One region of the Duganella sp. GW821-FHT01E12 genome, then DNA from elsewhere that is predicted to be linked to it. Evidence: predicted binding sites of a transcription regulator. Region 1 holds the regulator's gene; each other region holds the start of a gene.
What was found. The regulator sigma-54, encoded in region 1, starts transcription at its own class of promoters, with help from an activator protein. The targets are predictions, from matches to a motif close to TGGCANGNAANCTGCTTT.
Positions count from the first base shown of each region.

Region 2: AC07WS_RS03645 (TldD/PmbA family protein) is a predicted target of sigma-54. The motif match lies at 6,864-6,881, and genes of this name have one in related genera.
Region 3: AC07WS_RS28410 (urease accessory protein UreD) is a predicted target of sigma-54. The motif match lies at 5,707-5,724, and genes of this name have one in related genera.

Region 1 covers NZ_JBWKWR010000001.1:994,413-1,004,063, forward strand. The annotation lists gene AC07WS_RS04280 (GGDEF domain-containing protein) at 1-477, shown strand, start outside; gene AC07WS_RS04285 (monovalent cation:proton antiporter family protein) at 666-2,648, opposite strand; gene AC07WS_RS04290 (KpsF/GutQ family sugar-phosphate isomerase) at 2,776-3,774, shown strand; gene AC07WS_RS04295 (KdsC family phosphatase) at 3,774-4,304, shown strand; gene lptC (LPS export ABC transporter periplasmic protein LptC) at 4,317-4,910, shown strand; gene lptA (lipopolysaccharide transport periplasmic protein LptA) at 4,939-5,538, shown strand; gene lptB (LPS export ABC transporter ATP-binding protein) at 5,541-6,293, shown strand; gene AC07WS_RS04315 (RNA polymerase factor sigma-54) at 6,299-7,777, shown strand; gene hpf (ribosome hibernation-promoting factor, HPF/YfiA family) at 7,855-8,214, shown strand; gene AC07WS_RS04325 (enoyl-CoA hydratase/isomerase family protein) at 8,306-9,391, shown strand; gene AC07WS_RS04330 (Lrp/AsnC family transcriptional regulator) at 9,398-9,651, shown strand, end outside.
Region 2 covers NZ_JBWKWR010000001.1:852,117-861,767, reverse strand. The annotation lists gene AC07WS_RS03670 (AAA family ATPase) at 1-25, opposite strand, end outside; gene AC07WS_RS03665 (DUF4159 domain-containing protein) at 28-648, opposite strand; gene AC07WS_RS03660 (TldD/PmbA family protein) at 658-1,995, opposite strand; gene AC07WS_RS03655 (TldD/PmbA family protein) at 1,999-3,636, opposite strand; gene AC07WS_RS03650 (TldD/PmbA family protein) at 3,691-5,028, opposite strand; gene AC07WS_RS03645 (TldD/PmbA family protein) at 5,046-6,683, opposite strand; gene AC07WS_RS03640 (class I SAM-dependent methyltransferase) at 7,162-7,977, shown strand; gene AC07WS_RS03635 (methyl-accepting chemotaxis protein) at 7,979-9,466, opposite strand; gene AC07WS_RS03630 (chemotaxis protein CheW) at 9,585-9,651, opposite strand, start outside.
Region 3 covers NZ_JBWKWR010000016.1:2,940-12,590, forward strand. The annotation lists gene AC07WS_RS28370 (1-acyl-sn-glycerol-3-phosphate acyltransferase) at 1-101, shown strand, start outside; gene AC07WS_RS28375 (HupE/UreJ family protein) at 98-655, opposite strand; gene ureG (urease accessory protein UreG) at 652-1,287, opposite strand; gene AC07WS_RS28385 (urease accessory protein UreF) at 1,301-1,981, opposite strand; gene ureE (urease accessory protein UreE) at 1,981-2,484, opposite strand; gene ureC (urease subunit alpha) at 2,487-4,187, opposite strand; gene AC07WS_RS28400 (urease subunit beta) at 4,189-4,515, opposite strand; gene AC07WS_RS28405 (urease subunit gamma) at 4,528-4,830, opposite strand; gene AC07WS_RS28410 (urease accessory protein UreD) at 4,840-5,697, opposite strand; gene AC07WS_RS28415 (PEP-CTERM sorting domain-containing protein) at 5,880-6,575, shown strand; gene AC07WS_RS28420 (NAD-dependent epimerase/dehydratase family protein) at 6,678-7,577, shown strand; gene AC07WS_RS28425 (reverse transcriptase family protein) at 7,772-9,109, shown strand; gene AC07WS_RS28430 (DUF945 family protein) at 9,120-9,651, opposite strand, start outside.

The DNA of each region.
Region 1 (9,651 bases):
CTGTTGGAAGAGATCGCCCGTGCGCGGCGCCAGCAGTATCCGATCTCGTTCATGTACATCGACATCGACCACTTCAAGCGCGTCAACGACACGGTCGGCCACGGCGGCGGCGACGACGTGCTGCGCGAAGTGGCGACCCGCATCAAGAGCGAGCTGCGCACCTCGGACGCGCTGGCGCGTTTCGGCGGCGAGGAGTTCGTCGTGCTGCTGATCGACGCCAACCTTGAAAGCGCCGCCTTCGTGGCCGAGCGCATCCGCGCCAGCGTGGCCGGCAGCATGATCGCGCTGTCGCAGGAATTGCAATTGTCGGTCACGGTATCGATCGGCGTGGCCTGCCTGAATCCCGGCGAAGCCGAGGGCGACCCGGCGGCCGTCGCGCGCGCCTGGGTGGCGCAGGCCGACACGCTGCTGTACGTCGCCAAGGAAACCGGCCGCAACCGCGTAGTGAGCCGCGCCGAAGGCGGGGGTCAAGTCTGACATTCGGACACGGCCTCTGCCGTAGCGCCGCCACAAAGCTGGGGTCAAGTCTGACATTCGGACACGAGCTCTGCCGTAGCGCTGTGCTAGGGCAGAGCTCGTGTCCGAATGTCAGACTTGACCCCCAGCCAACGGCAGAGCCCGTGTCCGAATGTCAGACTTGACCCCACTGTTTTGACCCCACTGTTTTAGCGCAGCAGGCGCTGCTCGGCGCGGTTGACGGCCTCGGCCGTGCCGCGCAGCACCACCACGTCGCCCGCCTCCAGCACCAGCTCCGGCGCCACCTCCAGCCGGCCCTTGCCGCGCCGGATGCCGCTCACCTCGGCACCCGCGCCGGCCACGTCGATCTCGCCCAGCGACTTGCCCACGCCGGCCGCGCTATCGCGCAGCGTGACCGAGTGCAGCCGCTCCATATCCGCCTCCTCGCCGGCGTCGCTGGCGCCGTGGAAGTAGCCGCGCAGCGAGGCGTAGCGCTCCTCGCGCGCCGTCTGCACCCGGTGCACCACCCGCCGCAACGGCACGCCCAGCATTACCAGCGCGTGCGAGGCCAGCATCAGGCTGCCCTCCATCAGCTCCGGCACCACCTCCGCCGCGCCGGCCGCCTTCAGGCGGTCGAGGTCGGTATCGTCGTGCGAGCGCACGATCACCGGCAAGGTCGGCGCCAGCTCGTGCACCAGGTGCAGCACCTTCAGCGCCGACGGCGTGCTGGCGTAGGTGATCACCACCGCGCTGGCGCGGTAGATGCCGGCCGCCACCAGGCTCTCGCGCCGCGCGGCGTCGCCGTAGGAGACGTTGCGGCCTGCCGTCTGCGCCTCCTGCACCCGCTCCGGATCCAGGTCCAGCGCGTGGTAGTCGATGTTTTCCTCGGCCAGCAAGGTCGCCAGGCTCTGCCCGCTGCGGCCGAAGCCGCACACGATCACGTGCTTGTTGGTGGACATGGTGCGGCTGGCGATCTTGGTCAGCGCCAGCGACTGCATCATCCATTCGTTGCTGGAGACCTTCATCACGATCCGGTCCGACTTGGCGATGATGAACGGCGCCACCAGCATCGACAGCACCATCGACGCCAGCACCACCTGGATGATGAGCGGATCCATCAGATGGCTGCCGCCCGCCAGGTTCAGCAGCACGAAGCCGAACTCGCCGGCCTGCGCCAGCGCCAGGCCGGTGCGCATCGACACGCCGTCCGAGGCGCCGAACAGCTTGGCCAGCCCGGCGATCAGCGCGAACTTGAGCAGCACCGGCCCCGCCAGCAGCACCAGCACCAGCCACCAGTGCGTCATCACCAGCCGCACGTTGAGCAGCATGCCGATGGTGATGAAGAACAGCCCCAGCAGCACGTCGCGGAAGGGCTTGATGTCCTCCTCCACCTGGTGCTTGTATTCGGTCTCGGAGATCAGCATGCCGGCCACGAAGGCGCCCAGCGCGAGCGACAGGCCGGCGCGCTCGGTGATCCAGGCCGCGCCCAGCGTGATCAGCAGCAGGTTGAGCATGAACAGTTCCTGCGAGCGCCGCTTGACCACCACCGTGAACCAGCCGCGCACCAGCTTTTGGCCGAAGAACAGCAGCAAGGCCAGCACGATCACGGCCTTGAGGCCGGCCCAGGCCAGCGTCTCGACCAGCGCGTCCGGCCGCTGGCCCAGCGACGGGATCAAAATCAGCAGCGGCACCACGGCCAGGTCCTGGAACAGCAGGATGCCGATGATCTTGCGGCCGTGCGCGCTTTCCAGCTCCAGCCGCTCGGTCAGCATCTTGGAGACGATGGCGGTGGACGACATGGCCAGCGCGCCGCCCAGCGCGAACGAGGCTTGCCAGCCGATGTGGATGGCCGGCGGCAGCTGGGTCGCGATGGCCCAGCCGAACACCATGGTGGCGGCGATGGTCAGCACCACCTGCGCCATGCCCAGCCCGAACACGATGCGGCGCATGGCCATGAGTTTGGGCAGGGAGAATTCCAGCCCGATGGAGAACATCAGGAACACCACGCCGAACTCGGCCAGCGAGTGGAAGGCCTCGCTCGACTCGGCCAGGCCCAGCGCGTGCGGGCCGATCAGGATGCCGACCGCCAGATAGCCCAGCATGGGCGGCAGATGCATCATGCGGAAGGCCACCACGCCCAGCACCGCGCTGCCCAGCAGCAACAAGGTCAATTCCAAAGGTGTAAACGTCATATCAACATAGCCAGAAAATATTATTTCGTTGTTTGTGGGCTGTAGCGGCCCTTATGTTGTTACTGGCAAGTTTTTTGCTTTCTCAATTCGGCTATACTTGGGCATGAGTGTAACCCATGAAAAAACAATGCTGAAAGCTTTTGACGCAAATATGGCCGCGCATGCGTTGCGCCTTGCCCGCGACACCCTGCAGAACGAGGCCGAGGCCATCGCCGCCCTCAACGCCCGCCTGGACGCCGACGACAGCGTGGTGCAAGCCATCGAGCTGCTGCTGAACTGCAAGGGCCGCGTGGTCGTGTCCGGCATCGGCAAGTCCGGCCACATCGGCCGCAAGATCGCCGCCACGCTGGCCTCGACCGGCACGCCGGCGCTGTTCGTGCATCCGGCCGAGGCCGCCCACGGCGACCTCGGCATGGTCACCGCCGACGATGCCTTCATCGCCATTTCCTATTCCGGCGAAAGCGCCGAGCTGATGACCATCCTGCCGGTGGTCAAGCGCATGGGCAGCAAGGTCATCGCCATGACCGGCAAGCCCGGCTCCAGCCTGGCCGACATCGCCGACGTCCACCTGAACGTGGCCGTGGCCAAGGAAGCCTGCCCGATGAATCTGGCGCCGACCACCTCCACCACCGTCACGCTGGCGCTGGGCGACGCCATCGCGGTCGCGCTGCTGGACCTGCGCGGCTTCAAGGAGGAGGACTTCGCGCGCTCCCATCCTGGCGGCGCGCTGGGCCGCCGCCTGCTGACCCACGTGCGCGACGTCATGCGCAGCGGCGACGCCGTGCCCAAGGTTACCGCCGACGTCAAGCTGACCGACGCGCTGCTGGAGATCACGCAGAAGGGCATGGGCATGACCGCCGTGGTCGACGCCGACGACAAGCCGATCGGCGTGTTCACCGACGGCGACCTGCGCCGCATGATCGAGAAGGTTCAGGACTTCACCAAGGTCGTGATCCGCGACGTCATGCACGCCAACCCGCGCAGCATCTCGCCGGAAAAGCTGGCGGTCGACGCGGTCGCCGTCATGGAACAGTTCCGCATCAACCAGATGCTGGTGACCGACGCCGACGGCAAGCTGGTCGGCGCATTGCACATCCACGACCTGACCCGCGCCAAGGTGATCTGATGACGGACTTAACGTATGTGGAACGCGCCGCGCGCGTCAAGCTGATGATCTTCGACGTCGACGGCGTGCTGACCGACGGCAGCCTGCACTACGGCGCCGACGGCGAGGCGCTCAAGACCTTCAACGTGCACGACGGCCTGGGCATCAAGCTGCTGCAGGAGTCCGGCGTGCAGACCGCCATCATCAGCGCGCGCACCTCGCCGCAGGTGATCAGGCGCGCGGCCGACCTCGGCATCGGCTTCCTGCACCAGGGCGGCCACGACAAGCTGACGCCGTTCAACGCGCTGCTGGAAAAGACCGGCCTCACCGCCGAGCAGGTCGGTTTCATCGGCGACGACGTGGTCGACCTGCCCATCCTCACGCGCGTCGGCTTCGCGGTGGCCGTGCCGAACGGCCGCGCCGAGGTGCTGGAGCGCGCCCACCACACCACGGTGGCCGCCGGCGGCCGCGGCGCGGTGCGCGAGGTGTGCGAGCTGCTGCTGCACGCGCAGGGCAGCTACGAGCGCGTGATGGCGCAGTTCCTGGTTTGACGGGGAGCGAGCATGCATAAGCGAACAGCCCACCGCTGGCAGTTGACCATCGTGATGGTGGTCGGCGTGTTTGTCGCCGTCGGCAGCTTCTGGCTGGTGCAGGTGGTCAACCAGGCCGGCCAGGAAGCGCAGGCCGACCAGCACCGCAACGAGCCGGACTACATCATCGACCGCTTCAGCCTGGTACGCATGAACAAGACCGGCCAGCCGGCCTACATCATCTCCGGCGAAAAGCTGACCCACCGGCCGATCGACGACGCCTCCGACATCGACAAGCCCTATGTGCACAGCCTGTCCGCCGACCAGCCGCCGATGAATATGCATGCCGACACCGCCCATGTCGACCAGGGCAATACGCGCGTCAAGCTCAATGGTAATGTGGACGTGGTGCGCCCGGCCACGCCGAAGGCGCAGGCGCTGCGCATGACGACCTCGACCTTGACGGTGTACCCGGACGAGGAACGGATGGAAACCACCGCGCCGGTGGCGCTGGAAATCGGCAACGCCACCGCCAACGGCGTCGGCATGAAGGCCAACAACGCCACCCGCGAAGTGCAGCTGGGCGGACGCGGGCAGCTGGTGCTGCCGCCGCGCCCCGGCCATTGAAGAACCAACGATGATGAATGGAATGATGATGAAAAAATTGATGTTCTCGGCCGCCGTGCTGCTGATGGCGGCCTGCGCCGCCCACGCGGAAAAGGCCGACTCCACCAAGCCGACCACGATCCAGTACGACGATCTGCAGATCGACGACGTCAAGCAGGTCAAGACGCTGATCGGCAATGTGATCCTGACGCGCGGCACGCTGCTGCTGAAGTCGCCCAAGGCGGTGATGACCACCGACCCCGAAGGCTACGACTTCGTCGTGCTGACCAGCACGCCCGGCACGCCCGCCACCTTCCGCCAGAAGCGCGACGGCGCCGGCGACCAGTGGGTCGAGGGCGAGGCCGAACGTATCGAGTACAGCAACAAGACCGACCTGGTCAAACTGTTCTCCAAGGCCAAGGTGCGCCGCCTCGAAGCGGGCCGCCTCAGCGACGAGGTCAACGGCGAGTTCATCTCCTACGACAGCCGCAAGGAACAGTTCGCCGTGAAGAACACCGTCACCGGCGAGAGCAAGCCGGGCGCCGGCCGCGGCACCATGGTGATCCAGCCGACCATCCGCCCGGCCGCGCCGGCCACCGCGCCTGCAAGCACGCCGGCCGCGTCCACGCCGCCGGCCACGGAGAAGTGAGCATGGAACCATCCTGCGGTAGCACCCTGATCGTACGCGGCCTGCAAAAGACCTACGGCAAGCGCCAGGTCGTGCATGACGTCTCGCTGCAGGTCGAATGCGGCGAAGTGGTGGGCCTGCTCGGCCCCAACGGCGCCGGCAAGACCACCTCGTTCTACATGATCGTCGGCCTGGTGCCGTCGGACGCCGGCAGCATCGACATCAGCGGCACCGACATCTCCTCGCTGCCCATCCACCGCCGCGCCTCGCTCGGCTTGTCCTACCTGCCGCAGGAAGCGTCGGTGTTCCGCAAGCTGACGGTGGAAGAAAATATCCGCGCCGTCCTCGAAATCCAGAAAGTGGACGGCAAGCCTTTATCCAAGGCTGCCATTGATGAACGGCTCAATACCCTGCTGGCCGATTTGCAGATCGAAAAGCTGCGCGAGAACCAGGCGCTGTCGCTCTCGGGCGGCGAGCGCCGCCGCGTGGAGATCGCGCGCGCACTGGCGACCAACCCGCGCTTCGTGCTGCTCGACGAACCATTCGCCGGGGTCGACCCGATCGCCGTGATTGAGATCCAGCGCATCGTGCGCTTCCTCAAGGAACGCGGCATCGGCGTCCTCATTACCGATCACAATGTGCGCGAGACGCTGGGCATCTGCGACCGCGCATATATCATCAACCAGGGCACGGTATTGGCTTCAGGCCGGCCAGACGACATCATCGCCAACGAATCGGTGCGTCGCGTGTATCTGGGTGAACACTTCCGTATGTAAAACCCATGAAACAGTCTTTGCAACTGCGCACGTCGCAGCACCTCGCGCTGACGCCTCAGCTGCAGCAGTCGATCCGGCTGCTGCAACTGTCGACGCTGGAGCTGCATCAGGAACTGGAACAGCTGCTGACCGATAATCCGCTGCTGGAGCGCCTCGACGACCCGCTGGACCGCTCGCTGCGGCTGCTGTCGGACGGCGCCATCAGCCAACAAGCCCCGGTCGGCGACGCGCCGCCCGAAGGCCCGCCCAACGCCCAGGAAGCCCCTGCCGCCGACGCCGACAACTACGACGGCCCGGCCGCCGACACCGAAAGCACCAGCAGCGACGCCGACGTCGACTGGAGCGACGCCGGCCGCAGCAAGGCGCCCGACGACGAGGATTCGCGCCCGCAACTGGAGGCCAGCCACTGCACGCTGCGCGAGCACCTGATGGAGCAGATGCGCGTGACGGTGCTGGAGATGCGCGACCGCGCGCTGGTCGAGCTGATCATCGACGCGCTGGACGAGAACGGCTACCTGGAGGAATCGCTGGACGAGATCCACGCCCGCCTGCCGGAGGAGCTGGAGGTGGACCTCGACGAGCTGCGCACCGCCTTGTCGCTGCTGCAAAGCTTCGACCCGATGGGCGTGGGCGCGCGCAACGCGTCCGAATGCCTGGCGCTGCAGATCAAGCGCCTGCCGGGCATACCGATGGTGACGCGGCGCATGGCGCTGGCCATCGTGGAAAATCATTTGACCTGGTTCGCCCAGCGCGACTTCAACAAATTGAAGAAGGCGTTGGTGTGCGACGACGAGGATTTGCGCGAAGCACAAACCGTCATCCGCCAGTGTAATCCGCATCCGGGCTCGGCGTTCGCGTCGGACGTGTCGGACTACGTGGTGCCGGACGTGATCGTCAAAAAAGCGCGCAACGGCTGGCAGGTCAGCCTCAACAACGACGTCATGCCGCGCCTGCGCGTGAACGCCATGTACGCCAACCTGCTCAAGCAGGGAAAAGGCGAGGGCGCGATGGGCGCGCAGCTGCAGGAAGCGAAGTGGCTGATCAAGAATATGCGCCAGCGTTTCGACACGATTTTGCGCGTCGCACAAGCGATAGTAGAACGACAAAAGAACTTTTTCTCCCATGGCGCGGTTGCCATGCGCCCCCTTGTGCTTCGCGAAATTGCTGATACACTGGGTCTACACGAGAGCACTATTTCTCGCGTAACAACTCAAAAATATATGCTGACCCCGCATGGCATGTTTGAGTTGAAATATTTCTTTGGTAGCCATGTCGCCACCGAAGCGGGGGGGGAAGCAAGTTCGACGGCGATACGCGCACTCATTGTGCAATTGACAGGAGCAGAAGACCCGAAAAATCCTTTATCCGACAGTAAGATTGCGGACATGCTGGGAGAACAAGGCATGGTGATTGCGCGACGAACTGTTGCCAAATATCGCGAAGCGTTGAAGATCCCGCCAGTCAGTCTCCGCAAGTCTTTGTAGTTCCTTGGTTCCTGCGCGCCCGGTAGCAATGGGCCCCGCACTAACCGTAAGAAGCGACATCATCTTTAGGAGTGTGTATGAATCTCACCATCAGTGGACATCATCTCGAAGTGACCTCGGCCATCCGTGAATACGTGCAGAGCAAGCTGGAACGCGTCACCCGCCACTTTGATCAAGTGATTGATATTGCTGTCATCCTGACTGTAGATAACCTTAAAGAGAAAGAGAAACGCCAGAAGGCTGAAATCAACCTGCGCATGTCGGGCAAGACCGTCTACGTGGAAAGCCTGTCCCAGGACCTGTACGCCGCCATCGACACCTTGGTCGACAAGCTGGATCGGCAGGTCATGAAGTACAAAGCCAAGGTCCAAGAGCACGGCCACGATGCGATCAAGCATCTCCCGGATAGCTACGAACCCGCTGCCGCCGCCCTATAACAACGGCCTCGGCACCATCAAACTAAGGGCGCACTGGCGCCCTTTTTTGCGCCCGCATAGAATAGGGTTTTCACCACTATCCTGCGACCTCATGAGCGAATACGTCCACACCAGCGTCAGCAACGGAACCGGCTACATCACGCTGGACCGGCCCAAGGCCTTGAACTCTTTATCGCTGGCGATGGTGCGCGATATCACGCAGGCGCTGATGGCGTGGCGCGACGACAGCGGCATCGCGGCCGTCGTCATCCGCAGCAGCAGCGAGAAGGCCTTCTGCGCCGGCGGCGACATCCGCTTCTTCTACGACGCCGGCCGCGCCACGCCGCAGGGCGGCAGCGCGCTGGTGGAGGATTTCTTCACCGAGGAGTACGCGCTCAACCACCTGATCCATTTTTATCCCAAGCCCTACATCGCGCTGATGGACGGCGTGGTCATGGGCGGCGGCATGGGCGTGGCGCAGGGCGGCCCCGATTGCCGCGTGCGCATCGTCACCGAGCGGACCAAGATGGCCATGCCGGAAGTGAACATCGGCCTGTTCCCGGACGTGGGCGGCAGCTACTTCCTGTCGCGCGCGCCGGGCAAGCTGGGCTGCTATCTGGGCGTGACCGGCGTGACCATCGGCGCGGCCGACGCGCTGCACGCGGGCCTGGCCGACCACTTCGTGCCGGGCAGTGAGATGGCGGCGCTGTCGGCCCTGCTTGACGCGACGCCGGGCGCCGGCTTGCGGGCCGCCATCGCCGCCTTCGCCGCGCCGTTCAAGGACGCGGCGGGCGACAGCAAGCTGGCCGCCGAACGCGCCGCCATCGACCGCCACTTCGGCGCCGGCTCGGTGCCGGCCATCGTCGCCTCGCTCAAGACGGACGACAGCGCCTTCGCGCAAAAAACGCTGCAGGTGATGGCCACGCGCTCGCCGCTGATGATGTGCGTGACCCACGAGCTCATCGAGCGCGGCGCCGCGCTGGACGTCGCCGGCTGTCTGCGCATGGAGCGCACGCTGGTGCGCCACAACTTCGAGGACGGCGAAGTGATCGAAGGCGTGCGCGCGCTGGTCATCGACAAGGACAACGCGCCGCAGTGGAAGCCGGCGTCGCTGGACGAGGTGGACGCCGCCATGGTGCGGCGTTTCTTCGAGCCGGTGTGGCCCGACTACGCCCACCCGCTGCGCCACCTGGACTGAGCGCCGATGACCGTCGAACTGGACCGACTCGATATCCAGATATTGAACCTGCTGCAGGAGGATGCGGCGATCCCGCTGCGGCGCATCGCCGAGCAGGTGCACGCGTCCGCCGCCACCTGCCAGCGCCGCATCGCCCAGCTGCGCGCCAGCGGCGTGCTGGTCAAGGAGGTGGCGCTGGTGGACCGCGTGCGCGCCGGCCGTCCGCTGACCGCCTTCGTCACGGTGCAGCTGGAGCAGCAGAACACCTCGCTGCTGAAGAT
Region 2 (9,651 bases), 140 kb from region 1:
CGCTCCAGGCGATTGCACTATCCAAGATCAGGCTCCCAACGCATATTGAATGATATTGACCGCGAAGCGGGTGTTGTCGACCACCAGCCAGCGCTTGTTGCGGAAGTCGTAGTCCCACTCGCAGCCGTAGTCCTTGTTACTGTACAAAAGCCGCACGCGGCCACCGACTTCCACCGCCTTCAGGTAGTCGTGCACCAGATCGTCGCCCCAGCCGTTGAGCTCCACACTGGTGTTGGGCGGGCCGTCGAAATGAAAGAAGCTCGAATACACCGGATGCGTATTCGGGATCTTGTGCAGCGCCTTCGGCCCGAAGATGCGGGCGATTTCGGCCTCGAACGATTTGGCGAACAGGCCGTCGATGTCGTGGTTGCAGTCGTCCACGAACAGGAAGCCGCCGCCTTTGATGTAGCGCTCCAGATTCTTGCGCTCGGCCGGCGTGAACTGCACCAGCTTGTGGCCGGCGAAGTAGCAAAACGGCGCCTCCAGCATCTTCGCGTCCGACAGCGCGACGATGCGCTCGACGGGATCGACCCGCAAGGTCGTGTATTCGACCAGCGAGTTAAGCACGTTGCTCGGCATGCGGATATCGACATCCCAGTCGCCCGACTCGTAGGTCAGGCGGGTGAAGTAGAAATCGTAGTTGGCCACGGCCCTGCCTTACACCGCGTCCGACAGGGAGGTGAAGTTAAAGTCGCGCACCTTCATCGGCGGGATCAGCATCTGGAACCGCACCTCGTCGCCGCCGATCACCACCGGCTTGCCCAGTTCATCGATATTGTTCAGCATCGACACCGGGCTTTCGTTGAAGCGGAAGTTCTTGATCGGATGCTTGATCTTGCCGTTCTCGATGTAGAAGGTGCCGTCGCGCGTGAGGCCCGTCAGCAGCAGCGACTGCGGATCGACCATGCGGATGTACCAGGTGCGCGTGACCAGCACGCCCTTCTTGGTCGACGCGATCAGTTCCTCGGTCGACTTGCCGCCGCCGGCCATGATCATGTTACCGTGGCGGCCCGACGCGCGCTGGCCTTGTTTCTCGGCCCAGTAGCGCGTGTAGTCGAGCGACGCCACCTTGCCGCCCTTGATCACGTCCGTACGCTCGCGCGCCAGCATCGAGGCGTCGTCCCACGCCAGCACCGGCACGTCCTTGTCCCACGGGTCGGCCCATACGTTGACCTGCTCGTCGAACAGCTTCTCACCCAGGCGGTTGCCGCCGCCCTTCTTCGACAGGAAGCTGCGGCCCTCATCGGCGCGGCGCGCGTCGAAGGCGCCGAACATGCGGCCGATGATTTCCGACGTCGCCGCCGGCTCCAGGATCACCGTGTAGCGGCCCGGCTCCAGCGCCTTGGCCTCCACCGATTTCAGCGCCTTCTCGATCGCGATCTCGGACGCTTCGCGGGCGTCGAATTTCCTGGCATCGGTGGCCGAGCGTGTGGCCCAGCCGGAACCGCGGCCGTCCTCGGTGCGGGTGGTCACGGTGAAGCCAAGATTGCTCAAGGTCTGGTAGCCGAACACGCCGTTCGAGTTGGCCACCGTTTCAAAGCCGGTGGTGTCGCTGAAGAAGCCCGCCGCCACCAGCCCCTGCTTGCGGCAGGCGTTGATGCTGACGGCCGCCACTTCGGCGCGGTACTCCGGATCGATGGCGGCGGTGGCCTCGTTGTAGGTGGCCGATGACTTGTACTCCTGCTTCTTGATCGCCGGCAGAAATTCGGGATTCTCCGGCGCCAGGCGGGCCACGTCCTCGGCGCGGCGCACGGCGCGCTCCAGCGCCTTGTCGTCGAACTCATTGATCGAGGCCGTGCCCTGGCGCTTGCCGAAGGCGACGCTGACGGTCAGCTGCGTGTTCTCGGTCAGGCCGGCGGTCGACACAGCGTTGCGCGCGTAGCGGATATTGCCATTGCGGCTGCCGCTGAGCTGCACGCGGCACTCGTCGGCCTTGGACAGCGACATCACCTTGTCGCAAATGCGTTTTGCTTCTTCCTGATTCAGCATCTTCATTGTTTATCCTATCTTGCGAGCGGTGTTGATGACGTTGATGCCGTTGAAGCGCGTGGTCGGCGACCCGTGCGACACGGCGCTGACTTGCGAAGGCTGCCCCTTCCCGTCGAAGAAGGAACCACCCATGCGCCAGTCGCGTTCATCGCACAGCGCCGAGCAGGCGGTCCAGAACTCCTGGGTGTTCGACTGGTAGGCCACGTCCTCCAGCTGGTTGGTGATTTTGCCGTTCTTGATTTCGAAATACAGCTGGCCGCCGAACTGGAAGTTGTAGCGCTGCTGGTCGATCGAGTACGAGCCGCGACCCAGGATGTAGATGCCCTTCTTGATGTCCTTGACCATCTCGTCCGGCGTGAGCGGCTTCTTGCCCGCCTCCAGCGACACGTTGGGCATGCGCTGGAACTGCACGCTGCTCCAGCTGTCCGCGTACGAGCAGCCGTGCGATGCCTTCTCGCCGATGATGGCCGCCTGGTCGCGCGTGGCCTGGTAGTTGACCAGGATGCCGTTGCGGATCAGGTCCCAGCGCTTCGACGCCACGCCTTCGTCGTCGTAGCCCACGCAGCCCAGCGAGCCTGGCGTGGTCTTGTCGGCGACGATGTTGACCAGCTCCGAGCCGTACTTGAAGTTCTTGCTCTTCCACTTGTCCAGCGTGGCGAAGCTGGTGCCGGCGTAATTGGCCTCGTAGCCCAGCACGCGATCGAGTTCGGTGGCGTGGCCAACCGATTCGTGGATGGTCAGGAACAGGTGTTCCGGCGACAGCACCAGATCGTACTTGCCCGGTTCGACGGTTTTCGCGCTCAGCTTCTCGCGGGCCTGGCGGCCGGCGGCGCGCGCGTCCTCGATCAAATCGTAGGCGCCCTTGTACAGCGTGGTGACGTTGCCGGCGGCCTTGATCTTGTTGGCTCCAGACGCGTCGAAGAATTCGTAGCCCATGCTGGCCGGCGACGACAGCCCGTCGCGCGTGCGGAAGCGGTTGGTGGCCTTGTCGACGGCGGTGGCGGTCAGCGGCGCCCACAGGCGATGGATGTCCTGGTCGATGTAGGAGCCGTCGGTGGAGGCGAAGTACTTCTGCTGGTTCACCTGGAACAGGTTGGACGACATGAAGCTGGCGCCGGCGTCCAGGCCGGCCTTGTTGGCGGCGATCAGCATCTCGGCCTTTTCCTTGACCGGCACGGTGCGCCAGTCCTTTTTGAACTGCGTGGCCCACGCCACTTCGCCCACGCCCTTGACGGGGGCCAGTACCACAGGCTCGGTTTGCAGCTTGGCGTTGGCACGCGCGATGGCGACCGCCTGGCGCGCGGCGGCGGCCACCGAGTCCGGCGTCATGACGTTGGTCGAGCAGAAGCCGTAGGCGCCGTTGGCGATCACGCGCACGCCGACGCCGGACGATTCGGTGTTGACGATGTTTTCCACGTTCAGGTCGCGCGTGGTGACGAACTGGTTCAGGTAGCGGCCGATGCGCACGTCGCAGTAGCTGGCGCCGGCCTGGGTGGCGGCGTTCATCGCGGCGTCGGCCAGCGATTTCTTGAACTGCACGGCCACGGGGTTGAGCAGCTCTTCGGCCGCGATGGCGTTGCCGAAGACCGGTATCAGCAGGCTGCCGCCTGCCGCCGCGCTAATTTTTAGAAATGAACGTCGTTCCACTTTGACTCCCTGATGTATGTAACAGGGCCGGAATCCCTTCCGGCCCCTGATGCCTTACACCGCGTCCGACAACGAGGTGAAGTTGAAGTCGCGCACCCGCATCGCTGGGATCAGCAGCTGGTACTGCGACTCGTCACCCGACAATATCTCCGGCCGGCCCAGTTCCTCGATGTTGTTCAACATCGTCACCGGGCTTTCGTTGAAGCGGAAGTTCTTGATCGGATGCTTGATCTTGCCGTTCTCGATGTAGAAGGTGCCGTCGCGCGTCAAGCCGGTCAGCAGCACCGACTGCGGATCGACCATGCGGATGTACCAGGTGCGCGTGACCAGCACGCCCTTCTTGGTGTTGGCGATCAGCTCCTCGGTCGACTTGTTGGTGCCGGCCATGATGATGTTGCCCGGCGAGCCCACGGCGCGCTTGCCCTGCTTCTTGGCCCAATAGGTCGAGTAATCGAGGTTGGCGATCTTGCCGCCCTTGATGATGTCCTGGCGCTCGCGGGCCAGCATGTTCTGGCCGTCCCACGGCAGCACCGCCACGTCCTTGTCCCACGGGTCGGCCCAGACGTTGACCTGCTCGTCGAACAGCTTCTCGCCCATGCGGTTGCCGCCGCCCTTCTTCGACAGGAAGCTACGGCCCTCGTCGGCCTGGCGCGCGTCGAAGCCGTTGAACATGTAGGCCAGCAGGTCCGAAGTGGCCGCCGGCTCCAGGATCACGGTGTAGCGGCCCGGCTCCAGCGCCTTGGCCTCCACCGATTTCAACGCCTTCTCGATCGCCACGTTGGACGCTTCGCGCGCGTCGAACTTGCTGACGTCGCCCACGCTGCGCTTGACCCAGCCCGAACCACGGCCATCCTCGGTGCGCACGGTGACGGTGAAGTCCAGCCCCGTGTCCTGCTGGTAGCCGAACACGCCGTTGGAGTTGGCGATGGTGGTGAACTGCGAGCTGTCGCTGAAGAAGCCGGCAGCCACCAGCTTGTTCTTCCTGCTGTTCTCGATACTGTAGGCCGCGACCTGCGCGCGGAATTCGGGATCGATGTCGGCGGTCTTCTGGAAGAAGGTCTGGCTGGCCTTGTATTCCTGCTTGGTCGGCGTCGGCATGAACTCCGGGTTTTCCGGCGCCAGGCGTGCCAGGTCTTCCGCGCGGCGCACCACTTTTTCCAGCGACTTGTCGTCAAACTCGTTGATGGTGGCCGTGCCCTGCTTCTTGCCGAAGGCGACCGACACGCTCAGCTGCGTGTCTTCGATCAAACCGGCGGTCGACACGGCGTTGCGGGCGTAGCGGATATTGCCCTTGCGGCTGCCGGTGATGTTCACTTCGCACTGGTCGCCCTTGGAAAAGGACAGGACCTTGTCGCTGATGCGTTTTGCTTCGTCTTGACTCAAATTCTTCATCTTGTGGTCTCCAGGGCTTAGCCGATTTTGCGTGCGGTGTTGATGACGTTGATGCCGTTGAAGCGCGCCGTACTGGCGCCGTGCGACACCACCGACACCTGCGAAGGCTGCCCTTTGCCGTCGAAGAAGGAGCCGCCCATGCGCCAGTCGCGCTCGTCGCACAAACCTGCGCAGGCGTTCCAGAACTCCTGGGTGTTCGATTGATAGGCCACGTCCTCCAGCATCTCGCCGATCTTGCCGTTCTTGATTTCGTAGAACAGCTGGCCGCCGAACTGGAAGTTGTAGCGCTGCTGGTCGATCGAGAAGGAACCGTCGCCGACGATGTAGATGCCCTTCTTGACGTCCTTGACCATCTCGTCCGGGGTCATCTTCTTCTTGCCCGCTTGCAGCGAGACGTTGGGCATGCGCTGGAACTGCACGCTGCTCCAGTTGTCCGCGTATGAGCAGCCGTGCGATTCCTTCTCGCCGATGATGTGGGCCTGGTCGCGCGTGGCCTGGTAGTTGACCAGGATGCCGTCCTTGATGAGGTCCCAGCGCTTGCACTGCACGCCCTCGTCGTCGTAGCCGACGTTGGCCAGCGAGCCCGGCGTGGTCTTGTCGGCCACGATGTTGACCAGCTCCGAACCGTACTTGAATTTCTTCGACTGCCATTTGTCCAGCGTGGCGAAGCTGGTGCCGGCGAAGTTGGCCTCGTAGCCCAGCACGCGATCGAGCTCGGTCGGGTGGCCGACCGATTCGTGGATGGTCAGCCACAGGTGTTCCGGCGACAGCACCAGGTCGTACTTGCCCGGCTCGACCGACTTGGCGGTCAGCTTCTGCTTGGCCTGCTTGCCGGCCGCGCGCGCGTCCTCGATCAGGTCGTAGGACTTGGTGTACAGCGTGGTCACGCCGCCGGCCGCCTTGATCTTGTGCTCGGGGCGCGCGTCCAGGTATTCGTAGCCCATGCCGACCGGCGCCGACAGGCCCTGGCGCGAGCGGAACTTGTTGGTCTTCTGGTCGACGGCGGTGGCGAACACCGGCATCCACAGGCGGTGCATGTCCTGGTCGATGTAGGAGCCGTCGGTGGAGGCGAAGTACTTCTGTTGGTTCACCTGGAACAGCAGCGACTGCATGAAGCTGGCGCCGCCCTCCATGCCGGCCTTGTTGGCGGCGATCAGCAGCTCGGCCTTGTCCTTGATGGCGACGGTGCGCCAGTCCTTGACGATGGGCGTGGCCCACGCCACCTCGCCCACGCCCTTGACCGGGGCCAGGATCACCGGCTCGGTCTGCAGCTTGGCGTTGGCCTTGGCGATGGCGACCGCCTGGCGCGCCGCGGCGGCCACGCCGTCAGGGGTCATGTCGTTGGTGGCGGCGAAGCCGTAGGCGCCGCCGGCGATCACGCGCACGCCGACGCCGGCCGATTCGGTGTTGACCACGTTTTCGACGTTCAGGTCGCGGGTGGTGATGAACTGGTTCAGATAGCGTCCCACCCGCACGTCGCAGTAGGAGGCGCCGGCCTGGGTCGCCGCGGTCATCGCGGTGTCGGCCAGCATTTTCTTGAATTGAAGGGCGACTGGCTTGAGCAGCTCTTCCGCCGCGATTGCGCGGCCGAAGGCGGGCAGCAGCATCGTGCCCAGGGCCAGACTACTAATATTGAGGAATGCACGTCGTTCCATCGTATCTCCAAAAACGTAACAGCAAGGATTAGATTGCGGGCCGGTCGCCCGGGGTTCTGCTTTTTATTTGCTCTTCCAGCTGGAACTACTTCGTTACCGCTCGTTGCTTCGCACTACACCTGAATATCCGCCGCCGTTTCCGCGGGTTTTGCAATATTAGCGCCGGATGAAGGAAGGAGATAGGCAAAATGTGTGCCACGGGTTCTCATGTTGCAAGTTGGTGCATTTGCCATGTTTGCCGCGCCCAGGGTGTCCGCCGGACTGTCCGTTCGGCTGTCCGCGAGTGTCCGCGAGTGTCCGGCCGCTGTCCGGTGGCGGCGCACGATCGCATGCTGCACTGCGGCAGTGCGGCGGTGGCGATCACAGCCGGACGGAGCGCCGCCCCGATTCGCTTGACCTGCCCGTCCGCGTGGCCGATGATCGCGCTGGGCGAGCGGCTGCGCATCGCCCCCCACCACGATTCCTCTGGAGACTTTGCATGAAACGAAACGTACTTGCCGTCCTCGCCGCCACCATGCTGATCGCCGGCGGCGCCCACGCCGCCGACGACGCCGCGCTCAAGGCCGCCATCGCGGCGCCGTCGCGCACGCCGGCCAATGTGGAGCGCGACGTCTACCGCCATCCGTATGAAACGCTGAGCTTTTTCGGCATCAAGCCGGGCATGACGGTGGTCGAGCTGGCGCCGGGCGGCGGCTGGTACACCGAGATCCTGGCGCCCTATCTGCGCGACCACGGCAAGCTGATCGCCGCAGGCAACGAGCTGGCCTCGCCCAACGCCAACGAGCGCAAGGCGGCCGAGCGCTTCATCGCGTACCTGAACACCAAGCCCGAGGTGTACAACAAGGTGGCGCTGGGCGTGTTCTCGCCGCCGCGCAACAAGTACGAGTTCGCGCCGGCCGGCAGCGTCGATCTGGTGCTCACCTTCCGCAACATCCACAACTGGATGGCGGGCGGGCCGGACACGCTGAAGCCGCTGTTCGCCAGCGTCTACACCAGCCTGAAGAAGGGCGGCGTGTTCGGCGTGGTGGAGCACCGACTGCCGGCCTCGAAGACGCAGGACAAGGAAGCCAGCACCGGCTACATGCATGAGCAGTATGTGATCGGCCTGGCCGAGGCGGCCGGCTTCAAGCTGGCGGCGAAGTCCGAGATCAACGCCAACGCCAAGGACAACGCCGAGCACAAGGGCGGTGTCTGGGCGCTGCCGCCGACCTACGCCAACAAGGACGAGGACCGCGCCATGTACCAGGCCATCGGCGAGAGCGACCGCATGACGCTGAAGTTCGTCAAGCCGTAGTTCAGAAGCGCGTGAACTTGGTCTCGTCCGGCGCGCCCTCGGCCACCAGGTCGAGCTTGCGGGACGGACGCGCCGGCGCCGGCTTGGCGCCCGGCTTGAGCACGGCGGTGCGCCGCGCCGCACTGCGCGGCGCGGCGGGGTTGACCGCGTACTGCTTGAACACCGCCATCAGCAGGCCGAGCTGCTCGGCCTGCGCGCTCATCTCCTCCGACGTGGCCGCCAGTTCCTCCGAGCTGGCCGCGTTGACCTGGGTGGTCTGGCTCAGCTGACTCACCGCGCTGTTAATCTGCCGCACGCCCGAGCTCTGCTCCTCCGATGCCGCCGCGATCTCCTGCACCAGCTCGGACGTCTTGCGGATGTTGGGCGCCAGCGCGTCGAACATCTGGCCGGCCTGCTCGGCCAGCTCCACGCTGTCGGCCGCCACCTTGCCGATCTCCTGCGCCGCCACCTGGCTGCGCTCGGCCAGCTTGCGCACCTCGGCCGCCACCACGGCGAAACCCTTGCCGTGCTCGTGCGCGCGCGCCGCCTCGATGGCCGCGTTCAGCGCCAGCAGGTTGGTCTGGTAGGCGATGTCGTCGATGATGCCGATCTTGCTGGCGATCTGTTTCATCGCCATCGCCGTGGCCTTGACCACCTCGCCGCCGCGCGCCGCGTCCACCGCCGCCTGCGTGGCGATGCCGTCGGTGACCTTGGCGTTCTCGGTGTTCTGCGCGATCGACGCCGTCATCTGCTCGATCGAGGCGCTGGTCTCTTCCACGCCGGCCGCCTGCTCGCTGGCCGCCTGCGACAGCGATTGCGCGGTCGAACGCACCTCCTCGGAGGCGCTGGCCAGGCTGCCCACCACCATCTGCACCTCGCGCACGATGGCCGACAGGCTGCGCGCCAGCCACACCGCCAGCACGCAGCCCAGCAGCGAGATCGCGATGTCCATGCCCAGTATCAGCCGCTTGGCCGAGTCGGTCACTTCCGTCATGGCGGCCGATTCGCCCTGGGTCTCGCTGTCGTTGACCTTGAGGAGCTTGCGGAAGGCGGTGGAGATGGCCTCGTCCGCGCCCTTGATGGCCTTGTCCATCTCCTGCGCCGACTGGCCTTTCTCGTGCATGGCCTCCAGCTGGGTCATGCTGTCGCTGTAGCTGCGGGTGGCGGCCACGATGTCGCCCAGCAGCGTCTGCTCCTCGGAGGTGAGGCTCCCGGCCGCCTTGTAGCCGGCCATGTGCTTGTCGATGTCGGCCAGGTCGGCGCGGAACTTGCTGTTGTTGTCGCCACCGCGCAGGATGTAATTCTTGAAATGGTGCACCGCCTGGCCGTGCGCGATGACGCCTTCCAGCACGGCGTTCTTGCGCGCCAGCGTCACGGTCTCGAACTCGTCCCAGCGCTGATGCAGCGTGCTGAGCTTGGCGAAGGCGATCACGCCCATCAGCACCACCAGCAGCACGATGCCGCCAACGCCGGCATGCAGCCGGGTCTCCATTTTCATCTGTTTGAACATGAGCGGTTTCTCCAGTCGGCAGGCAGGGTCACGAGCCATTGTGAACCAATCCGCCGCTGCAAATCTCACCAATATTCACATGTGGCATACTCCCCACGCGGACTGCCGGACGGGCTCGCTAGTTGGCCAGCGGCAGCGCGCCGCCCTCGGCCAGCGCGGCCAGTTCGCTGGCCGCCACCACGTGC
Region 3 (9,651 bases), on a different contig from region 1:
TGGCCGCCATCCGCGCCGGCTTCGAAGGCCACCAGGGCCTGTATCCGAAAAACGCGGCGCCCATTGTGCTGCAGGAGCGCCGCGCCGAGACGCGCGACTAGGCTGTCGCCACCAGCATCACGCCGGTGGCGGCAATCGCGGCGCCGGAGATCTTCAGCGCCAGCGCCGGGCTGACGCGGCCCAGCGCCCTGCCCCCGTAGACCAGCAACCCGCTGGCGGCCAGCAGGCCCATGGCGCATGCCGCCTCGGGCAGTTCATGGCCGTGCGCGTTGCCGTGCAAGAGTGCGAACGCGCCCACCATCAGCGCGCCCAGCGCCGCCGGCAGACGCGCCGCCACCGCGATTAACGCCCCCAACAAGGCCACCGTCAGCGCGATGCCCGCTTCCAGTCCGGGGATAGCCAGCCCCGCCACGCCGGTCAGCACACCCACCAGCATCATGCCGAGGAAGGTGGCCGGCAGCCACCGCGCGTTGGACTGGCGCGCGCTCCACATGCCCACCGCCAGCATCGCCAGCAAGTGATCCAGCCCGGTGAACGGATGAACGAAACCGTCGAAGAAGCCGTGCGTATGCGCGCCGCCTCCCTGCGGATGGGCCGAAGCGACGGCGCTAAACAGTATCAGCGCGGCTGCCGCCGCGATGCGTTTGTGCTTCACTGGATCTCCTGTGGGGTTTGTCCGAGCAGCCCCTGCTCGCGGATGAAATCGATGACCGCGGCCACGCCGTCGCCGCTGCGCAGATTGGTGAACACGAACGGCCGCGCACCGCGCTGCTGCTTGGCGTCGCGCGCCATCACATCGAGGTCGGCGCCGACATGCGGCGCCAGGTCGGTCTTGTTGATGATCAGCAGATCGGAGCGGGTGATGCCGGGACCGCCCTTGCGCGGTATCTTCTCGCCGCCGGCCACGTCGATCACGTAGATCGTCAGATCCGACAGCTCCGGGCTGAAGGTGGCGGCCAGGTTGTCGCCGCCCGATTCGACCAGTATCAGATCAAGATTGGGAAAGTCCGCCTGCATGCGGGCGATGGCTTCCAGGTTGATCGATGCGTCCTCGCGGATCGCCGTGTGCGGACAGCCGCCGGTCTCCACGCCCATCAGGCGCTCGGCCGGCAGCGCGCCGGCGCGCAGCAGGATCTCCATGTCCTCCTTGGTGTAGATGTCGTTGGTGATGACGGCCATGTCGAAGTGATCGCGCATGCCTTTGCACAGCATCTCGCACAGGGCGGTCTTGCCGGAGCCGACCGGGCCGCCGATGCCGACGCGCAGGGGATTGGAAGTTGATGTCATGTTGGTTCTCTTTTCAGGATCGGTATAAACGGCTGTACTGCACTTCATGCTGCATCGACAGCAGCGACAGGCCGGGCGCCCAGTTGCACATGTCGTCGTCGGCGACGGTCTGCGCGTGTTGGGCCGCCGCTTCGATGTCGGCCCGCAGAGACAGCAAGATGCGCTGGCCCGCCACCTGCCCCAGCGGCACGGATTTGACGCACACCAGCACCTGGTTCTCGGCCCACGCGAACAGCATCGCCAGCAAAGCCGCGTCGTGCGGGATGTCCAGCGCGGCGACGGCGCAGGCGAAGGCGGTCGGCAAGGCGACTTCCGGCTCGCCCTGCAACCGCGCCAGCATCTCCGCATCGACGAAGCCCAGTTCCGCCAGCAGCTTGGTCAGCGAGTAGCCCATCTGGATGGTCTCGGCGCGGAACTCGGCGCTATCGCGCGAGGCGATGAAGCGTTCGTTCCATTCCGCCGCGCCGCGCCAGCCGCGCCGCGACCATGCCTGCATCAGGCGCCAGCACACCGGCGCCTCCCACTGCGCGACCACTTCGTGCAGATGCCGCACTATCCATGCGCGCGCGGTGGCGGCGTCGTGGACGATGCCGGTTTCCAGCGCCGCCTCCAGCCCCTGCGAATAGCTGTACGCGCCGATCGGCAAGGCCGGACTGGCGAATTGCAGGAGGTTGAGCAGCGCGGAGGCCTGCATCATTTCGGATCGCCGGGCCGGTGGATTTTCTGCCGCAGCGGAATCGGCGCCAGCGGATTGCCGTCGTGGTGGTGCGAGTGCCCGCCGCCGTACGCGCCGGACTCCGGCTCGAAAGCAGCCTTCTCCTCCACCACCGTCGCACCCAGGCCGGCCAGCATCTCCTTCAGCACCGCGTCCGCGCGGATGCGCAGGAAGCCGTCGCCCACCTGCGCCTGCGTGTGCCGGTTCCCGAGATGGAAGGCGCAGCGCAGCAATGTATGCGCGTCGGCGCAGGTGATCTTGTAGGTCGGCTCCGGCGCGGCCACCACCTTGACCACGCGCTTGTCCTCGCCGGTCAGCAGGTCGCCATCGCGCAGCACGGTGCCTCGCACGGTGAACACGGCGACGTCCTCGCCGGTATCGAGCGTGGCCCGCAGGCGGCACTTCTCGCGCAGTTCGTAAGGCAGCACCAGCCGCGCGGCGATGGCGTCGGCGTGGGGGATTTTTGTGTGTAGTGTCAGCATGATCAGAACAGGAAATAGCGCTGCGCCATCGGCAGCACGGCCGCGGCTTCGCAGACCAGCAGCTCGCCGTCGGCGCGCACTTCATAGGTTTCGGGATCGACACTCATCTTCGGCGTGGCGCCGTTGTGGATCATGTCGGACTTGCGCAGCGCGCGCATATTTTTGGCGACGATCAGCGTCTTGTTCAACTTGAGCTGCTCGCCGATGCCGGCGTCGAACGCCGCCTGCGAGACAAAGGTGAACGACTTCTTCAAGCCGCCGCCGAAGGCGCCGAACATCATCCGGTAATGCACCGGCTGCGGCGTCGGGATCGAGGCGTTCGGATCGCCCATCTGCGCGGCGGCGATCATGCCGCCCTTCAGAATCGTCGACGGTTTGACGCCGAAGAAGGCCGGCTTCCACAACACCAGGTCGGCGATCTTGCCCACCTCCAGCGAGCCCACCGCATGCGCGATGCCGTGCGTGATGGCCGGGTTGATCGTGTACTTGGCGATGTAGCGCTTGACGCGGAAGTTGTCGTTGCGGGAGGAATCCGGCGCCAGCGGCCCGCGCTGCACCTTCATCTTGTGTGCGGTCTGCCAGGTGCGCATCACCACTTCGCCGACCCGGCCCATGGCCTGCGAATCGGACGACATCATCGAGATCGCGCCGATGTCGTGCAGGATGTCCTCGGCCGCGATGGTCTCGCGGCGGATGCGCGATTCGGCGAAGGCCACGTCCTCGGCGATGGCCGCGTCCAGGTGGTGGCACACCATCAGCATGTCCAGGTGCTCGTCCAGCGTGTTGACGGTGAACGGGCGGGTGGGATTGGTCGATGATGGAAGCACGTTCGATTCGCCCACCGCAGCGATGATGTCCGGCGCATGGCCGCCGCCCGCGCCCTCGGTGTGGAAGGTGTGGATGGTGCGGTCCTTGAACGCGGCCAGCGTGTCGGCCAGGTAGCCGCCCTCGTTGAGCGTATCGCTGTGGATGGCGACCTGCACGTCCATGCGGTCGGCCACGGACAGGCAGTTGTCGATGGCTGCCGGCGTGCTGCCCCAGTCCTCGTGCAGCTTCAGGCCGATGGCGCCGGCGCGCACCTGCTCCTCCAGCGGCTCCGGCAGCGACACATTGCCCTTGCCGAGGAAGCCCAGGTTCATCGGGAAGGCGTCGGCCGCGCCCAGCATCGCGTGCAGGTGCCACGGCCCCGGCGTGCAGGTGGTGGCCGAGGTGCCGGCGGACGGCCCGGTGCCGCCGCCTATCATCGTGGTCACGCCGCTCATCAGCGCTTCCTCGATCTGCTGCGGGCAGATGAAGTGGATGTGCGTGTCCACCCCGCCGGCGGTGACGATCATGCCTTCGCCGGCGATGATCTCGGTGGCGCCGCCGATGGCCATCGTCACATTCGGCTGGATGTCCGGATTGCCGGCCTTGCCGATGGCGGCGATCATGCCGCTTTTCAGACCGATGTCGGCCTTGACGATGCCCCAGTGGTCGACGATCACCGCGTTGGTGATCACCGTGTCCATCACGTCGGCGGCCACGCGCTGCGACTGGCCCATGCCGTCGCGGATCACTTTGCCGCCGCCGAATTTGACTTCCTCGCCGTAGGTGGCGTAATCGTGTTCGATTTCGATAAACAGTTCGGTATCGGCCAGGCGGATGCGGTCCCCCTTGGTGGGGCCGAACATTTCCGAGTAGGCGCGGCGCGAGATTGTAACCATGTCAGCCCTTCGGTGGATTGGGATCGAGCTTGCCCATTACTTTGCCGTTGAAGCCGAACACCTTCTGGTCGCCGCCCAGCTTCACCAGCTCCACGGTGCGCTGCTGGCCCGGCTCGAAACGGACGGCGGTGCCGGCGGCGATATTCAGGCGCATGCCGTAGGCCTTCCAGCGCTCGAATTTGAGCTCCGTGTTGACCTCAAAAAAATGAAAATGCGATCCGACCTGCACCGGCCGGTCGCCCTGGTTGGTCACCACGACGGTCGCTGTGGCGCGGCCTTCATTGAGGCCGATCTCGCCCTCTTCGAGCATGTATTCACCTGGGATCATGGCGATCTCCTTTTAGGGGATGGGGTTGTGGACGGTCACCAGCTTGCTCCCGTCGGGGAACGTCGCTTCGACCTGGATGTCGGGAATCATTTCGGGGATGCCTTCCATGACGTCGGCGCGCGTAAGAATGCGCGTGCCGTCGGACATCAGCTGCGCGACGGTTTTGCCGTCGCGCGCACCTTCCATGATGGCGCAGGTGATCAGCGCCACCGCTTCCGGGTAGTTCAGCTTCAGGCCGCGCGCGAGGCGGCGCTCCGCCACGATGCCGGCGGTGAAAATCAGCAGTTTGTCTTTTTCTCTTGGTGTCAGGTCCATAGGTGTCTCTCAGGTTTGCCAGATGCGCGGCGTGACGGCCGCGCGGCCCAGCAGGTGCGGGCGCAAACGGCGCCAGACGGTGAGCATCAGGCGGCGCGCGGTCTCGCTGTCGTCGCCCAGGTGACGCGCGACCAGCACGCCCTTGGTTTGCGTGACGCCGAATACGTGGCCGCCGTCGGCCTGGATATCGGCGCGGATCTCGGACAGCACGGCGGCGGGCAGCGGCTTGCCGGCCGCGATCAGCGTGGCGCAGACGGTCCTGCCGTTCAGCGCCAGCGGGCTGTCGAGCCGACCACCCAGCATCGCGCCCTGCTCCCACCAGATCAATTTGCCGTCGCGGCGGATGCTGCTGCGCTGGGCCACGGTGCCGGTGTTGAAGCTTTCGCCGGAGCCGCGCCGGCCCATGCAAAGGATCTCGCAGCCGATGTAGGTGGCGCCTTCGGCCAGTTCGATGTGCTGGTCCAGCGCCACGTTAGCGGTATCAAAAAAGATGGTCTCTTGCGGCAGCCATTCGAGTGCGGCGCCCGCGCCCACGGTCAGGAGCACGTGCTGGCGCGAGACCTTGCCGTTGGCCTTGTACCACTTGGCGGCGCCCGGCGTGGTGATGAAGGCATGCGCCTGCGCGCCAACGCCGACATTGATCGCCAGCTGGTCGCCGCCCACCACGCCGCCCGGCGGATGGACCACGATGGCGTGGCACACCTTGGCGTCCTCCGGGTACAGCGCCTTCTGCACGCGCAGCGGGCCATAGTGCCGGTTGTCGAACAGGCGCGTGGTGCCGCCATCGTCGGCAAAACCGAGCGTGAGGCTGGCCTGCCATGCGCTAGGGCCGGCGGCGAGTTCTCTGGATGCGGTGGTATCGGGCATGGCTAACGTAATGCAATCGTCATGCCAGCCGAATCGCGCGCCACAGGCGATGTAAAGACTTATTTCGCACCAAAGCGAGTCTTACGCACCATGTCGGTGCGCGCGTGGTGCGTCAAGTTTTACTTTTGTCTTTTTTGCTTGTAAAATAATCACCATTTCTCATTTCCGACCAAGGACTAGCAATGCGCTTCTCGACTTTTGCAGCCGCTGCGGCGGTTGCCCTGGCACTGGCCCCGGCCGCACACGCCACCGGCTTCGGCTCCAACCTGATCGCCAACGGTAACGCCGAAACCGGCAACACCACCGGCTGGAACACCACGTCGGCATTCACCGTGGTGCAGTACGGCGCCAGCGGCGGCTTCCCCTTCCCGGCCGATCCAGGTCCGTCCGACCGCGGCACCTACTTCTTCGCCGGCGGCGACAGCAACGCCAAGTCCACCGCCACCCAGACCATCGACCTGTCGTCGCTGAGCAGCGCGATCAACACCGGCGCCTCGCGCTACGACCTGTCGGCCTGGCTGGGCGGCTACTCGTCGCAGAACGACAACGCCAAGCTGACCGCCACCTTCTTCGGCAGCGGCGGCGCCGTGCTGTCCAGCACCAGCCTGGGTCCCGTCTCCAATTCGGAACGCGGCAACCAAACCGGCCTGCTGCAGCGCGACACGCAAGGCTACATCCCGGTCGGTGCGCTCAATGTCGGCATCACGCTGACCATGACCCGCGAAGCCGGCTCGTACAACGACGGCTATGCCGACAACCTGTCCTTCGCGGTGGCTACCGCGCCGGTGCCGGAAGCGGACGCCTACGCCATGCTGCTGGGCGGCCTGGCCGTGCTGGGCGTGGTCGCCAAACGCAAACAGCGCAAGGCCCAAGCCTGATCGTTGCGCCGTAATCAAGGGAGCTTTGCGCCGCGCGGCCTGTTTGCGCGCGGTGCTCGTCCCCATACTGCTTGCTCCCCTATTTGATTAAGTGAGCAAAGCATGAAAGTATTCGTCACCGGCGCAGCAGGCTTTATCGGCGGTTCCATCGCAGCGGGCCTGGTGCGCGCGGGCCATCAGGTGGTCGGCCTGGTACGCAAGCCCGAGCAGCTGCAGGATCTGGCCAGGATCGGCGTGACCGGCGTAGTCGGCACCCTCAACGACCGCGATCTGCTGATCGCCCAGGCACAGGCGGCCGACGCCGTCATCAACGCCGCCAGCAGCGACAACCGCGCCGCCGTCGAAGCCTTCATCGACGCGCTGGCCGGCTCCGGCAAAGTGTTCCTGCACACCAGCGGTTCGAGCATCGTCGGCGACGCCTCCGGCGGCGAAGGCACCGACCGCATCTACTTCGAAGACCAACTCCCCGCCCCCACCGCGGACAAGGCCGCGCGCGTCGCCATCGACGACCTGGTTTTGGCCGCCGCCGGCAAAGACGTGCGTTCGGCGGTGCTGTGCAATACGCTGATCTACGGCGACGGCGCGCTGCCGCGCGACAGCGTGCAGCTGCCACGCCTGATCAAGCAGGCCCGCAAGAGCGGCATCGTGCGCCATGTGGGACGCGGCCTGAATATCTGGTCCAACGTCCACATCGACGACGTGGTCGACCTGTATCTGCTGGCGCTGGAGAAGACCGAGGCCGGCGCGTTCTACTTCGTCGAAAGCGGCGAAGCCTCGTTCCGCGACATGAGCGCGGCCATCGCCCGCGCACTGGGCCTGGGCGAGCCGCAGGACTGGCCGCTGGAGCAGGCCAAGGAGGAATGGGGCTACGAGATGGCCTCGTACGGCCTGGGCTCCAACAGCCGCGTGCGAGGACAACGGGCGCGCACGCAATTGGGCTGGAAGCCGCATGGCCCGTCGGTGCTGGACTGGATCGCCAAACAAGCATTGATTTTTAAATAAAATTCCGCTACCTTGTGGGCGGGGCGGATCCTTCAAGCCGGCCGGTCTTTGCTTCGGCAGGGACAGCCTCTGCGGGGCTACCCCGTGGATGTTTTATGTTCAGCACTTCGCCGCATGAGCCGCGTTGCGTTACCACGCAAGTCAGCTCACGCATCACGAGACTCGTTGAAGGCTCTCCGCTCCTTTCACTACGCATGACGATCGCAAAACTTACCGCATTGGCGCTGGCCGACACGATGCTGGCTTCAAGCGGCAACGTGGACAGCCTGGTCGCGGCATGCAGCCGTGTTTTCGGCGCACCGCAGCCATGGGCGCCGAAGATATGCGCAGCGCTCGGCGAACGGACTGGCGAGAACTTCCACTACTTCAGCCGGCACGAGGTCGCGGACATCCTCGCGCAGCTTATCGGCGGCGACGACAACGACGAGGCCCAGCCCCACATCGACTTGCCGGCAGTGCGGCGCTATTGCGTCGATCCGCCGATACGTCCGCCGCAGGCCGCGTGGGCCGCCGCGCTCGCGCTGCCGGACCTGCCCACGGTGGGCGCGCTGGCCGCGTGGCTCGATGAACCGGTGGGTGCGCTGGACTGGTTCGCCGACCAATGGCGCGTTGAAGGGAACCACCAATCGCGCCTGCAGCACTATCACTATCGCTGGGTGCCGAAGCGCAGCGGCGGCTTGCGCCTGATCGAGATCCCCAAGGCGCGGCTGCGCCGCATCCAGCAGAAAATCCTCCGCCATCTGCTGGACCGATTGCCGCCGCATCCGGCCGCGCATGGCTTCCGGCGCGGACGCTCCTGCGTCACGCACGCCGCGCTGCACGCGGGCCGGCGCATCGTCATCCGCATGGACCTGAAGGATTTTTTCCCGAGCATACAATACGCGCGCATCCACGCGCTGTTCGAAAAACTGAACTATTCGCCCAGCGTCGCTGGAACGCTGGCGCGCATTTGCGTCAACCGCGCGCCGCGCGGCGTGTTTGGCGATCCGATGGAAGGCGGCTCGCTGCCGTGGGCCGAGCGCCAGGCCCTGAAGTCGCACCATCTGCCGCAAGGCTCCCCATGCTCGCCCGCGCTGGCCAATCTGTGCGCCTACCGCCTCGACATGCGCCTGCAAGCGCTGGCGCAGTCGCTGGGCGCGTCATACAGCCGCTATGCCGACGACCTGGCGTTTTCAGGAGAGCAGGATTTTGCGCGCGCCGCGGAACGGTTCCATATTCAGGTCGCGGCGATCGCCCTCGAAGAAGGCTTCCGCATCCATACCCGCAAAACGCGGCTGATGCGCGAAGGGACGCGCCAGCAGGTTACCGGCGTGGTCGTCAACGCGCATCCCAACATCGCGCGCGACGAGTACGACAGGCTCAAAGCCACGCTGACCAACTGCGTGCGGCACGGACAGGCCACGCAGAACCGCGCAAACCATCCCAACTTCCGCGCCTGGCTCGCCGGCCGGATTTCCTACGTGGCGATGGTCAACGCGAACCGGGCGCTTAAATTGAAGCGGCTGTTCGACGCCATCGCGTGGCCAGCCTGAGCGAATTCGCTTACGGTTTCTTCGTGCCGCTAAAGGTCTTTACAAAGTCACCATCCGGCATGCCTGGCAACGGAACGACCTTGCCGTTGAAGGTCAGCTTGCCCTGTTTGATTTCGATGGCCGAGCGCAGTTCGCCCTTGTCGAGCACTGCGAAACCCTCGTTTACCAGTTTGCCGATCACGATGCCGGCGAGGTTCTTGCCCGCCGCCTCGATCTGTTCTGCGGCATTGGGCGCGGATGCATCCACCTGCTTGGCGCCCACCGCGCGCGATACGTCGTTCACCATGGCGAGCGGCACGCGCACGTCGAGGCGGGCGATGATCTTCTTGCCCAGTTCAAGCGGCGAGTTGAAATCGGCGTCCACCACCTTGTCGAAATCGACGCGGCCCTTGATCGAAGCCGTGTTGCCGCGGTAGCTGGCGCTGATATCGTCGATCACCACACTGGAGCCGCTCGTCATCATGCGCTTGCCGAAGGTCTTCATGGACTTGAGCATGACCTCCTGCTGCGCATCGTCCGGCAGGCCGCTGCCCTGCACATTT